Linked DNA regions of Butyricimonas faecihominis. The protein of the gene in region 1 interacts with the protein of each later gene in a pairwise test. Links are inferred from orthologs where the notes say so. Each region holds a gene or a part of one and is shown in the gene's direction. Other genes may lie near its edges. The genes, in order: recA and dprA.

Evidence for each region.
Region 2: the proteins of recA (region 1) and dprA interact in binary tests that used the Bacillus subtilis proteins (3 or more experiments, as listed by UniProt). The link is inferred for Butyricimonas faecihominis from one-to-one orthologs.

The regions. Positions count from the first base shown.
Region 1 is NZ_AP028155.1:1,315,504-1,322,762, forward strand. What follows is about bases 377-3,156. They hold recA (recombinase RecA), read left to right. Parts: upstream 377-1,145; coding sequence 1,146-2,168; downstream 2,169-3,156. Other genes in these bases: R8806_RS05615 (DUF4491 family protein), read right to left, coding at 377-394; bcp (thioredoxin-dependent thiol peroxidase), read left to right, coding at 562-1,029; R8806_RS05630 (S9 family peptidase), read left to right, coding at 2,201-3,156. Also shown: R8806_RS05610 (PaaI family thioesterase), read right to left, coding at 1-33; more of R8806_RS05615, read right to left, coding at 86-376; more of R8806_RS05630, read left to right, coding at 3,157-4,276; R8806_RS05635 (thioredoxin family protein), read right to left, coding at 4,392-5,663; R8806_RS05640 (hypothetical protein), read right to left, coding at 5,730-6,155; R8806_RS05645 (fasciclin domain-containing protein), read right to left, coding at 6,174-6,800; R8806_RS05650 (RagB/SusD family nutrient uptake outer membrane protein), read right to left, coding at 6,827-7,259. UniProt on the Bacillus subtilis protein: Multifunctional protein involved in homologous recombination, DNA repair and competence.
Region 2 is NZ_AP028155.1:2,983,584-2,990,835, forward strand. What follows is about bases 1-2,773. They hold dprA (DNA-processing protein DprA), read left to right. Parts: upstream 1-717; coding sequence 718-1,830; downstream 1,831-2,773. Other genes in these bases: aroB (3-dehydroquinate synthase), read right to left, coding at 1-432; gdhA (NADP-specific glutamate dehydrogenase), read left to right, coding at 2,024-2,773. Also shown: more of gdhA, read left to right, coding at 2,774-3,358; R8806_RS12410 (MATE family efflux transporter), read left to right, coding at 3,545-4,903; R8806_RS12415 (TlpA disulfide reductase family protein), read right to left, coding at 4,994-6,169; R8806_RS12420 (TlpA family protein disulfide reductase), read right to left, coding at 6,156-7,252. UniProt on the Bacillus subtilis protein: Protein that helps load RecA onto ssDNA during transformation. Binds cooperatively to circular ssDNA, is able to bridge different segments of DNA. Favors the loading of RecA onto SsbA- or SsbB-coated ssDNA and formation of RecA-DNA filaments.

The DNA.
Region 1 (7,259 bases):
GTTCATCCGCTCTATAATTACTGAACTATCCATGTTTTAATTTTAGATTTTAAATTTTAGATTTCAATCAATCACTAAATTCATCTTACTTTTTCTTTCTCTTTGGGTTTTCGGGAAACCACCCTTTACGCACTCGTTCTTCCTGCTCGAAAATCTCCTTGATCGTCCAGAAAGAAGAAAAGGCAAACACGCCTAGTAGAGAAGACCATAGCACGTTCGTCACCCACAAAGCGGCCACTGTCCCCACGATTCCCAGAACGAGAAAAATCCACCAGCAACCTGTTCCCCAATAATATTCCGCTTTAATCACCACGGGATGAAATAATCCGATAATCAGGAACGTGCAAATCCCGATAATCAGCCCTGTCAAATTATACGTTTCTATAAATTCCATACTCTATTTTTAGATTCATGCAAATGTACAAATATTCCAAAACTCTATTTCATTTCACCAAAATATTCCTACTTTTGTACATAGACTACGGGAAAAGAAGTAAACAAGTTTTATTAAATCATAAATTGTTTATATTCCTTATCGTAAATCACTAATTATAAACGAATATGGCACCATTAAAAGAAGGAGATAAAGCCCCTTACTTCGAGGGCATAAATCAAGACGGGAAAAAAATCACGCTGGAAGATTTTAAAGGGAAAAAATTAATCCTCTATTTTTACCCGAAGGATAACACGTCGGGATGCACCGCGGAAGCATGTAGCTTGAATGACGGTTATTCTTCCCTCACGGAAAAAGGATTTGAAGTCGTTGGTGTCAGCCCCGATTCGGCAAGTTCTCACTTAAAATTCATTACCAAATACAACTTGGCTTTCAACCTAATTGCTGATACCGAGAAAAAGATACTGGAAACCTACGGTGTATGGGCCGAAAAGAAATTATATGGCAGAACTTACATGGGAGTCGTTCGCACCACCTTTGTTATTGACGAGAACGGGATCATCGAAAAAGTGATCACGAAAGTAAACACGAAGGATCATGCGAAACAAATCCTTGAACAATTAAAAATAAAATAAAGAACTCCTCCGGCCTTCGGCCACCTCCTTCTTCCCCTGCCTGAGGGGAAGTACCCCGAAGGGGGGAGGGAGTTCAAATTTAAAATCTAAAATCTAAAATTTAAAATCAATAAATTATGGCAAACACAGAAACTAATCAAGACAAGTTAAAAGCACTTCAACTTACCCTTGACAAGATCGAGAAGAACTTCGGTAAGGGGAGCGTCATGAAACTTGGCGATAATGTCGTGGAAGATGTTGCAGTGATCCCTTCCGGCTCTATCGGACTGGACAGAGCATTAGGAGTAGGCGGATACCCGAAAGGCCGTGTGATCGAGATTTTCGGTCCCGAATCTTCCGGTAAGACCACATTAGCCATCCATGCCATCGCCGAGGCACAAAAACAAGGCGGTATCGCGGCTATCATCGATGCCGAACACGCTTTCGATCGGTCATACGCAGAGAAACTGGGAGTTGACGTGAACAATTTGTTTATATCCCAACCGGACAACGGGGAACAAGCCCTTGAAATCGCGGAGCAACTGATCCGCTCGGCAGCAATCGATATTATCGTGATCGACTCCGTGGCCGCCCTAACCCCAAAAGCTGAAATAGAGGGAGATATGGGTGACAGCGTGATGGGATTACAAGCCCGTTTGATGTCACAAGCACTACGTAAATTAACAGGAACCATCAGCAAGACAAACACCTGCTGTATATTCATCAACCAGTTGCGTGATAAAATCGGTGTCATGTTCGGTAATCCCGAAACAACCACGGGTGGTAACGCGTTGAAATTCTATTCATCCGTGCGACTGGACATCCGTCGTGTTGGACAAATCAAAGACGGAGAGGAAATTTACGGTAACCACACCCGCGTGAAAGTGGTGAAAAACAAAGTCGCACCTCCATTCAAGAAAGCCGAATTCGACATCATGTACGGGGAAGGTATCTCTCGTTCAGGCGAAATCGTGGATCTCGGAGTTGAATATAACGTGATCAAGAAAAGCGGTAGCTGGTTCTCTTACGGCGAAAGCAAACTGGGACAAGGACGGGAAACCGTGAAACAACTGGTGATGGATAACCCGGAACTGGCAGAAGAGCTTACCCAAAAAATCGTGGAAGCCATGGAAAACGGCGTACAACCGACAACGAAATAAGAAAATCGTGTAATAAAACAGCTAAAATTACAATGAAAAATTATTTATGTTCTGCATTAGTCTTGTTGGCAATGGTGTCGTGTGACAGCAAGAAAGAGGCAGTAAAACCAAGTTATAAAACACCGGATATGAAACTAGCATCCGACGTGATGACTCCCGAGGTGTTATGGTCATTTGGTAGAATCGGTAGCGTAAGCGTATCACCCGATCAAAAAACACTCGTGTACGACGTGACTTACTTCAACAAGGAAGAAGATCGTTCATACAGTGACATCTACGTGATGAACCTAGCCGACGGTAAATCAAAACAACTGACAGACACGGATTACAAGGAATTCGGAGAGACGTGGACTTCCGACGGTAAAATTGCCTTCATGTCCAGCAAATCCGGTTCCGTACAATTATGGGAAATGAATGCCGATGGTAGTGGGCTTACCCAGTTAACCAATATCGAAGGCGGTATCGGGGGCTTTATTTTCTCCCCGGACAAATCCAAACTTCTTTTCTTGAAAGACGTGAAACTGGAACAAGATGTTCACGATCTTCACCCCGATCTTCCGAAGGCAAACGCCCGCTTGATCGACGGTCAAGTATATCGTCACTGGAATGACTGGGTAGAGGCTTACACCCATCCTTTCGTGGCAGATTACATCCCTGGCCAAATGGTTACCACGGGGAAAGACATCATGGAAGGAGAAAAATGGGAATCACCCGTTCGTCCTTGGGGCGGTACAGAACAGATCACATGGACCAAAGACGGAAAAGGAGTAATCTACATGGCCCGTAAAAAAGAGGGAATCGCTTACATGACTTCTACCAACACGGACCTCTATCTTTACGATTTGAATTCCGGTAAAACCCGCAACCTTACAGAGGGGATGATGGGTTACGATCAAAACCAAGTGATCTCCCCCAATGGAGAACTCATGGCTTGGGAAAGCATGGAACGTGACGGTTACGAGGCGGACAAAATTCGTCTATTCGTGATGAATTTGAAAACCGGGGAGAAAAAAGAATACACGAAAGATTTCGATCAAAATGTTGGGGCTCTCTCTTGGGGTGACGACAACACGATCTATTTCATTTCAGACCATCACGCTACGGACGAGATCTATCGGTTAACCTTGAATGACGGTGTTATCACCAAATTAACCGAAGGCGTACACAATTACACCTCGGTTATTCCCGTGAACGACTACCTCATCGCTACCAAAGTATCTATGAGTCAACCGGCAGAAATCTACAAAGTTGACCCGAAAACCGGAAAAGACACCGAATTATCATTCGTGAACAAAGGGATTTTGGATCAATTAACCATGGGTAAGGTTGAATCTCGTTGGATCAAGACCACGGACAACAAACAAATGTTGACTTGGATCATCTACCCTCCCCACTTCGATCCGAACAAAAAATACCCGGCAATCCTTTATTGCGAAGGCGGTCCTCAAAGCACGGTAAGCCAATTCTGGAGCTATCGCTGGAATTTCCAGATGATGGCAGCCAACGGTTACATCATTGTTGCCCCGAACCGTCGCGGTCTACCGGGATTCGGGCAAGAATGGAACGAGCAAATCAGCGGTGACTACCCCGGACAAAACATCAAGGATTACCTTTCTGCCATCGACGAGATGAAGCAAGAACCTTATATTGATGAAAACCGTTTAGGTTGCGTGGGAGCCTCTTATGGTGGTTTCTCCGTGTATTTCCTTGCCGGACATCACGACAAGCGCTTCAAAGCATTCATCGCTCACTGCGGTATCTTCAACATGGAAATGCAATACTACAACACCGAAGAGATGTGGTTTGCTAACTGGGATATGGGCGGCGCTCCTTGGGAAAAGAATAACAAGGTAGCTCAACGTACATTCGACAACTCTCCTCACAAATTCGTGGGAGAATGGGACACCCCGATCTTGGTTATCCACGGTCAAAAAGACTTCCGTATCGACGCCTCTCAAGGCATGGGAGCCTTCAATGCAGCCCGTATGCGTGGCATCCCGGCACAGTACTTGTACTTCCCCGAAGAATGTCACTGGGTATTGGGTTGCCAGAACGGAATCCTATGGCAACGGACTTTCGCCTCTTGGCTGGATAAGTGGTTGAAATAATAAAACCAAACAAATAAAAAGAATCCCACGGAGTATCAACTTCGTGGGATTTTTACATGAAAACAGGAAGAAGTTTGCACGCACCAACATCCTTCTTCTTGTCATTCAACAAACATTAAGCATCTAAATCAGCCATTTTCTGTTTTGCATATTGCTGCATTCTTTTATCCTGCACCTGCAAAGCCAGCATATAAGCATCTTTATAACATATCCTAGCATTTCCGAAATCTTTTACACTAGCACAACAATCACCTTTTGCTATCAAAGCTTGTAAACGAACGGCATCAGAAATATCTTTCTGTCCCAATACCACATCAACCCAAGCCGCACAAACAGTTGCCGCTTCTTCTGTCAATTTTCCTTCTGTAGCCCCCATCAATTCATTAATAGCATTATAAAGATCTTCAGCAGAAAGTCTAGCTCCCAACAAATCAAAATACTCGTTTTTCAAACGTACATAAGCGTCTTGATTCTTATTACCAAAAAGAAGAAACAAACCTCCCGCTTGATAACGTAATAAAGTATCGGCTCCTATTTTACTTTCTACATAACTATAAACATACTTCATATCACCCGTTACCCGGGCTAAAGCTTTAACATACTCTTTATTGCCTGACCGAGCCATACTTAAGATCAAATTATTTTGAGCATCGAACAAATACTCGACCAAATATTTCTCCGGAACTTTCTCTTTACACCGTTCAAAATTGGCCACTAGATATTCTACAAGCGGATCCTTATCTGCCGGTGTTTTATTAAAATTCCGAACAATATTAAAATCCACAGAATTGAACATATTCTCTGCCCCGTTCTTTTCCACGTAAGTTGCGTAAATGTCTTTCAATTTTTTCATCCATCTTTCCCCTTCATCCCGAGGCATCATCGTGATAAAATAAGGAGCGTCAAACAATAATTGTTGTGCTTTAACCAGATCAAATTCTTTCAATTTACAAGCCTGAAACATCTCTTCCAATGTAGGAGCCTCCCCTGTTACAGCTTTCCCTAAACGTAACAAAATATCAGGTTTTATTCTATGGACAATGCGATAACGCTCCGTTTTTTTACTATCAAGTAAAATAACCATTGGAACAATATGTACCTCGTATCCCATGAACATATCCGTGTTATTATCGGCAGCATCAATCGCATAACACACGAAATGTTCATTATAAAATTCAGCCAATTCCACATTGGTAAACACATCTTTTTCCAGTTGTTCACAAGAACCTCCTGCCATTTTAAAATACAACATGATTGGTTTGTTCTCCTGCTTTGCCAAAGCTTTCACTTCAGAAAAACTTCCTTCTGTAAACCGTATCCCTTGTGCATTCACTTGCTCTCCTACAAATAAAAGAAAGCATACTAATATTGAATTAATAATTTTCATTACATCATAATATTAAAAGTTATCCCGCCAACAAGCGGGACAAACTCTTCTCTCCATATTTTCTTATCACTCAACAATAAAAGTAAAGGCATCCTTAATCACCTGACTATATCCGGGATTAGAAAGACGAACAGAAACAACATAACGTCCCGGTTTGGCATTATTTTTCAAAGGGTACATCAAATATCCTCCCCCACGAATACTCAATTCCTCTTGAAACACCCTAGCAGCCTCTTCACCTAAAGAAGATGACACGGATTCCACGTCAAATTGAATTTGGGCGGTTCCCTCGTATCCTTGTAAATCAGTAGAAATCCATGGAGCATTATACTCAATCCGCACCCGATCCTCTTCTGGATCCGGTATTTTACGAATTACCAGTGAATCCGGATCATAAGATGCATTTTCGGTAACTAAAAAACCTACAGTCTGTTCATGGCAAGCCATGCAAAAACACGATATAATCGTAACTAAAATAAATAACACTTTCATAAAATTCAATTTTTCAAATTATTCCTCTTGACCCAATGTAAAAGCATACTCCAATGCGTGTACGACACAATTATCCGGTTCTATATCTCCGGAGGCCACATTACACTTCTCGTTAGATTTCAAAAAATTCAAATAAATAGGACGAGCCGTATTTTCAGTCACACCACCAGCTTCCGGTATGATCGTATATATCCACACTTGAGTTCCCGCCAATGTTGTGTAAATCGTTCCTCCTGTGCCTAAGGTTTCATATTCAGAAGGTTCTCCCGGTACAACATCTTTCCTGTATATTTTACCATCAATAACATGTTGCAAAATAATCCCACGACACCATTCCGGATCCAAATCTGCTATCGTCTTCCCTTCCGTTAACAAATAACGTCGTATAGAATGATTCGTTATTCCGAGAAAAGTGATCTCTTTATGCTCCGGATCTTTTCCTTCAAAAAGTTGTACCATATCTTCTCCGGAATGTCGCACAAATTCCACCATATAACTCCAATCATAAGGATGTGCCTCCATATACTCCATCAAACTACCTTCAAAACGACCTTTACTCGTCCCCGTGTGGATAAAATTATCTTTCGTACAAGCTGTAAATAACAACCCACCAAACAATACCATAAAACATATCGCTCTTTTCATCTCACTATTCTTTATAATAGGTTCTTTTATTTTATTTCATTCTGTCTCCTGTTCCAGTACACATTCTGACGCATCAAATCATTCTCTTCAAAATTTAATGAATTTATCATTAAATAAAGAGCCCCATCCTTAATGTCCTGATCCGAAAGTTTCGGATATGCTCCGGGCAACTCACGACGGACGTAATCAACTCCATTCCGACGTACATCATAATAATAATGATCTTCCAGAAGCAATTCTTTCTCTCGTTCCCGGAAAATAGCCAATTGCAAATCTCCTTCCGCCGAGGTATAGTCATGCTCCCTATTCCCGTACGCTCGTTCACGAACTGTATTCAAATCCTCTGCAGCATTCTCTTTTCCTTGTCGAACCCGACACTCCGCACGCAACAATAAAATATCTGCCAAGCGATATTTAACCACATCCTGATTCAAGCCTCCGAAATAAGGAACCGGACGA
Region 2 (7,252 bases), 1.7 Mb from region 1 along the record:
GGAGAACGTGCCAATCTCGTTTTTCAAACCGTTGAAATTAAACCCGGTTTTACCGCCCAAAGATGCATCAACCTGCGCCAGCAGTGTCGTGGGAACATTGATGCAACGCATCCCCCGTTTGAACGTGGAAGCCGCGAATCCTCCCAAATCCGTCACGACACCACCTCCCACGCACACGAGAATGGAAGATCGACGCGCCCCCCGTTTACTCAACATCATCCAAATCCGGCTGACGCTTTCAATCGACTTATACTCTTCCCCGCAATCCAGAACCGTCACGTGAGAGGGAATCCAATCCACCTTCTCAAACAAGCGATCACAAAAACCGACCGTGTGCTTATCTGCCACGATAAATAAATTCTCGTGCCTGATTCCTCCCAGCAATTCGGCAAGGACAATGCTGGCATCCGTGGTAAAAATGATACTTTCCATTCATCCTGTATTTCCGTACAAAATTAAACTATTTTAATCAGATGCCCAAAAGAGAAAGGGTTTATAAGGTTCATAAGGTTTATAAAGTCCATAAAGTTCTTGGACACCCACGGGACCTTTGTCCACGGCAGCTTGGTTTGCCGATAGATTTTGCCCGGAGGACACCCCGCCACTTTATAAACCTTATAAACTTTACAAACCTTATGGACTCATTTTCTCCATTTCATTCGCTTTTTAAACTATAAAGGTGTATTTTTGTCATAAATTACTTTTAAATATCGGCGTATGAATCATGAAAACTCGGTCCTGACAAAGGTTGCCATCACCATGGCACCCCGGCTTAACAATGCTCTTTTTGCCTCCTTGTTCCAACAATGTGGCGGAATTTCCGGCTTTTTCGAAGAAACAGATCAAAATATAGAGACTCTTTTCCGGGAAAATAACCTGACAAACATCCAACCCGAACGCTCCCGCTGGTTACAGATGGCAAAACAGGAGTTGGACGTCATGGAAAAACATCACATCCGGGTATGCGGAATCGAAGATTCGAATTATCCCCGCCTTTTGAAACATTGCGCGGATGCCCCGCTCGTACTATTTTATAAGGGGATTCTGGATGCCTCCGACTCGAAGAATATTGCCATCGTGGGGACCCGCAAAGCAACCGAAATGGGCAAGAAACGAGTAGACACGTTGCTCCATGAACTGGCCGAAACAGGTTACCACCCGAATATTATCAGTGGATTGGCTTACGGGATCGACATTACCGCCCACACGGCGTGCATGCATTACGGTTTAAAAGCACAGGCCGTTCTCGGACACGGCCTACACATGGTTTATCCTGCCTCACACAAAAGTATGGCCGAAAAGATTTTGGAACAAGGGGGAGCTTTAATTTCAGAATTTCCGACTTGCGCACAGATTTTACCGACAAACTTTCTCCAACGCAATCGAATCGTGGCAGGCATGAGCGAGGCGATTCTTGTCGCCGAATCTCCCATAAAAGGAGGGGCCATGTCTACCGCCCGACAAGCCTTGTCGTACAACCGGGACGTGATGGCGATTCCCGGAAGACCGGAAGACCCGACCTTCGCCGGGTGTAACCTGTTGATCAAACAAAATATTGCCGCCTTGGTAGAAAACATCAAGGATCTGATCCGGATTCTCAACTGGCCACCTCTCCCAACCGGACCCTACCAGATGTCCCTAGATTTATTCCCCGTAACAAATAATGAAGTATTACTCATGGAGACTCTGTTAAAAAGAGGAGAACAAAATATCGATCAGTTACATCAACTTACACGCATACCCGTGCATGACCTCTCCGTACTTCTTTTAAAACTCGAGCTGGAAGGTCACGTGATGCAACTCCCCGGTAATTGTTACACGCTCATTTAACAGGTTTTATTACAGATTCATAGCACTTCATGAATCGTGATTGAAATTTTAAACTATTATAACGTTTGCACCTACCAAAAAATAACTCGAAAAATTTTTGGAATCATAAACAAAAGCATACCTTTGAACCGAATTTTGATAATTCAAGTAAATGAAAATGTTTTTTTAAAGTTTTTACTTAAACAATATTCAAATGAAAGCAGAGATTAAAGAATTCATGGATGCCTTAAAGGCTAGAACCGTAGGTGAATCAGAATTCCACCAGGCAGTTCAAGAAGTGATTGAAACTGTATGGGATACCTATCAGGCAAACCCGAAATACAAGGCTAACAAGATCCTTGAGAAAATGGTAGAACCTGAAAGAGTAATCATGTTCAGAGTACCCTGGATCGACGATAAAGGTGAAGTACAAATCAACCGTGGTTATAGAGTACAATTCAACAGTGCTATTGGACCGTACAAAGGAGGTTTGCGTTTCCACCCGTCAGTAACCCTTGGCGGTTTGAAATTCTTAGGTTTCGAACAAACTTTCAAAAACTCTTTGACTACTCTTCCGATGGGTGGTGGTAAAGGAGGTTCTGACTTCAACCCGAAAGGAAAATCAGATAACGAAATCATGCGTTTCTGCCAAAGTTTCATGACTGAACTTTGCAAATATATCGGTGCTGATACTGACGTACCTGCAGGTGATATCGGTGTTGGAGCTCGTGAAATCGGTTTCTTGTTCGGACAATACAAGAGAATCCGTAACGAATTCGTTGGTGTATTAACTGGAAAGAACCGTGAATTCGGTGGTTCAAGAGTACGTCCGGAAGCTACTGGTTACGGTACCGTTTATTTCGCACAACACATGTTGGCTGAAAAAGGTGAGAAAATCGCCGGTAAGACTGTAGCTATCTCTGGTTTCGGTAACGTAGCTTGGGGTGCTGCTCAGAAATTAGTTCAATTAGGTGCTAAATTAGTTACCATTTCTGGTCCTGACGGATACATCTATGATGAAAAAGGTCTTACTCAAGAAGGTGTAGACTACATGTTGGAATTGCGTGCTAGCAACAACGACGTTGTAGCTCCTTACGCTGAGAAATTCGGTGCTAAATTCTTCCCGAAAGCTAAACCTTGGGAAGTTAAATGTGACATCGCATTCCCTTGCGCTATCCAAAACGAGTTGAACGAAGAAGATGCTAAGAAATTGGTTGCTAACGGTTGCCAAATGGTAGTTGAAACTTCTAACATGGGTTGTACTGCTGAAGCTGTTAACTACTTGAACGAGCACATTACTTTCGCTCCGGGTAAAGCAGCTAACGCTGGTGGTGTTGCCGTTTCTGGTCTTGAAATGAGCCAAAACTCAATGAGATATAGCTGGACTGCTGAAGAAGTAGACGCTAAATTGTCTCAGATCATGAAAGACATCCACGATACTTGCGTTAAATTCGGTAGAGAAGGTAACAAGATCAACTATGTTAAGGGTGCTAACATCGGTGGCTTTATCAAAGTTGCTGAGGCTATGTGCGCTCAAGGACACTGCTAATAATACAGTAAGTCTATATAAAGAATCCGCCTCGAACGAGGCGGATTTTTTTATTCCTCTCTATTACCCGATCAGTAAAATTGATAAAACAAAAAGTAATCCGTGTATGCTATTATCAGGTTGTTTCCTGTACTTTCGCGTCATGAAAATATCAAAATATGCGTACTCATAATAAATCATCACAAGGTGCGGTCCGGATGGACAATGCTGCACGGTAGTTTACTGAACAAAATTCTGTTGTTTTCTCTGCCATTAGCGGCAAGTAGCATCCTGCAGCAGTTATTCAACTCGGTAGATGTAGCCGTCGTGGGAAGATTTGCCAGCGATCAGGCTCTGGCAGCTGTGGGAAGCAACAGTTCGGTGATCAGCTTGATGATTAACCTGTTCGTGGGAATATCCGTCGGGGCAAATGTCGTGATCGCCAACTACATCGGGCAAAAAGATGAACGGGGAATCAAAAATGCCATACACACGGTCTCCGTGATCGCCTTGACAAGCGGGTGCCTACTACTCGTGGTAGGTTTACTCATAGCCCGCCCGATACTGGAAGCTATGGACACGCCCGATGATGTCATTGACTTGGCAGTTCTGTATCTTCGCATTTACTTTCTCGGGATGCCCTTCTTCATGATTTACAACTTCGGGGCAAGCATTCTCCGTAGCATGGGAGACACGAAACGCCCGCTTTATTGTCTTGTTGCTGCCGGGATCATCAATACCGTGCTAAACTTACTGTTGGTCATTGTCTTCAAGATGAGTGTTGCAGGCGTCGCTATTGGTACGGTCGTTGCCAACATGTTCAGCGCAGGCGTGATCATATACATCCTGCGACACGAACAAGGGCCATTCAAACTAAACTTCAAGCACCTCCGCATCAATCGTCCCGAATTACGAAAAGTTCTTCAAATCGGTGTCCCCGCAGGAATACAGGGGATGGTGTTTTCGATTGCCAACATTTTCATACAAGCAGCCGTCAACCGATTCGGTTCTGCAGCCATTGCAGGCTCCGCCGCAGCCCTTACTTACGAGTATTACTGTTATTTTGTCGTTAGCGCTTTCAGTCAAGCCGCGGTAACTTTTATCAGCCAAAATTACGGGGCCGGACAAATTGATCGCTGTAAAAGAATTTTCCGTCTGACGATGTTATTAAGTGTTGCCTGTTGCGGCTTGCTGAACGTGCTATTCGTCTGGCAAAAACACTTCGCCATCAGCTTCTTCACGTCCAGTCCGGAAGTATTCCATTATGCAGCACTTCGCATGAATATCGTCTTATTGACACAGTGTCTTGCCTGCTCATACGAAATTGCCGGAGCTGCACTCCGGGGACTTGGCTATTCCATGCTACCAGCAATCCTCACCGTGTTTGGTACCTGCGTCTTACGATTGCTATGGATATACCTTGTCTGTCCCTTATTGCCCAGTTTCGACGCCTTGATGGTCATCTATCCCATCTCGTGGATCGTGACGGGTGCTGCCGTTTTGGTCGCATACTACGTGGTACAGAAAAAGTTATTCCGGCCCAAGGAAATGCCAATTTTTACCTAACAAGGTAAATGTTTAGGGTTATACCCCGAAAAACTTTTCAAACAAAGATAGTTTTTCGGGATATAACCCTAAATCATTTAAAAATGATTTCTATTTTTTAGAAAAATACTTCTCGATGATCTCTTCCAAAAGCGGACCATGCGGGTTGCGAGCAAGGATTTTACCGGATGCATCGATTAAAACCGTAAACGGTATCGCCTGTACCCCGTAATCAACACGGGAAACACTTTCCCAACCTTTCAATTCGGAAATCTGGATGCCTGCCGGCTGATGCTTATTCAAAGCTCCCTGCCATTTTTCCCGATCAGAATCAACGGACACACCCACAATTTGTAATCCTTGATTTTTATACTTTTCCTGCAATCTCTTTAGCAGAGGAACCTCCTGGATACAAGGGATACACCAAGATGCCCAGAAATCCAGTAAAATAAGTTGTTTCTTACCGACATAATCCGATAAACGAATCTCTTTCCCGTCTATTGTTCGAGCCACAATCTCCCGATAGGGCATTCCCACGTTTGTGACTTTCTGCGAATGCACGAAATAATCCTGTTTTTCCTGACGAGCCCGGATTAAAGTCTCGTATTGCTCCCGTATTTCCGGCCGAATAGTCGGATAAACCTCATCTACAAAAGCCTTGCTATACACATCTTTCCCGCAACAATGAAAGAAGAAGAACTCCCCGATTTCAGTACCCGCGTATTCTCGAATAAAGTTTTCTGATGCCGGAATGACATTCTCCTTGAAAATAGCACTACTTTTCAGATTATAGTAGTTATCTACCTCATTTTCCACACTCCCCGGCAAACGCTTCACGCTATCCCGTTCCTGCCATAAAAGTTGGCGTTGACGCACGGTTTCCCGCTTGGCCTCTCCTATCGTCGTCATGTACCGTTCATTTACAGGGGTTCCCGCCATAATGATTCCCAGCGTATCGTATTCTATCGTAACGTCTCCGGGTTCAATCACCACGGCTATTGAAGCCATATCCGGGATCTTATAATCCACTCCATCAATTGTCAGCATATAGACGGTCGGTTCCTGCACCGTTCCGGCAAACCGAAATTTACCATCCTTAATTTTGACGCTATCCACTGGACTGGGTTTCTCCTCGGAGAAAAAGAACGTGGCAGGCGTAAGCTTAACCAGACATCCATCATAACGAGTCGGCAAACTCCCGGTAAGCGAATAGTGGTTCCCGCTCCCGCAAGAAGAAAAAAGTCCTGCTGCTGCAAGCAACAGGACAATCAGATTATTTCTCAGCATGATTTCCCTCCTCTTTAAGAATCTCGATAACATAAGAAATCTCATCCATCAGACCGCTGGGACTTCCACCGTACCCTTCCGCACGATAGCGGATATGCCCGTTTTTAAGGATGGCTTTTTGAGGAATACCCGATGTTCCGGGAAACATGGATTTATACACGACATTCCGTGAATTCTTTCCTTTCGGATTCGCATCATAAAGGACTTCCATGTTCCGGAAATCATTCTTCTTCCAAAGAGCATCTATCTTTTCACGGTTCGGTTCATCTTGCGTGATCACGAAATAAAATTTCACGGTCGGATCATTAGCATAAAGATCCACGGCCATCTGCATCCCATCTAAAGCAGCAATACAAGGCGCACACCACAAAGCCCAAAAATCAATCACCACGATTTCATCTTTTTTGAAACTGGCAGATTTCACTTTTCCTCCCTGATGTGATTCCATGACAAAGGGTTCAAAAGGTATATCTATAATTTCTGCACGAAGTTTATTCTTGATTTTTTCTACCTCATGCTTCGGTTTCAGAGATGCAATCCATGCCTCGAATGTGGCAGGTTTCTCCTTCAAGGTAGTATAATGCTCTCTTAATTTGTCATAAATTACCGGAGTCATCTGCCCGGCACTTGCCGCACCTTTCATTGCTTCGAAAGCCTCAGTATGGTTTCCTAACTTTTCCAGACTCACGATGTATGCCTCATTTCCTGCCGGATAAGAGATATACCGTTGATCCTCGTCAATCAAATTCATCATGTCCACGGCCTCTTGGTAACGACCACATTTTTCGGCAACTTGAGCATGAACACAGATGTAGTAATTCAACCACAAGCGAGCAAGCTCTTCCGCTTGTCGGGGAGAAGCTGCTATCGTCTGCCGATACGAACCGTCACCCACCTTAGCAATCATCTGGTCGATGAATTTCTTTGAAATCTCGACATAGGTTTCCGGTGGCGTGGGAGTTTTCCGAATAGCAAACTCGACACTTTTCCGGAATACATCATTGATCATTACCATATCCATCTCAGGCAATATTTCTTCCAGTTTCTTGTAATTCCCCGATTTGTAATACCTCGTGGCCAACT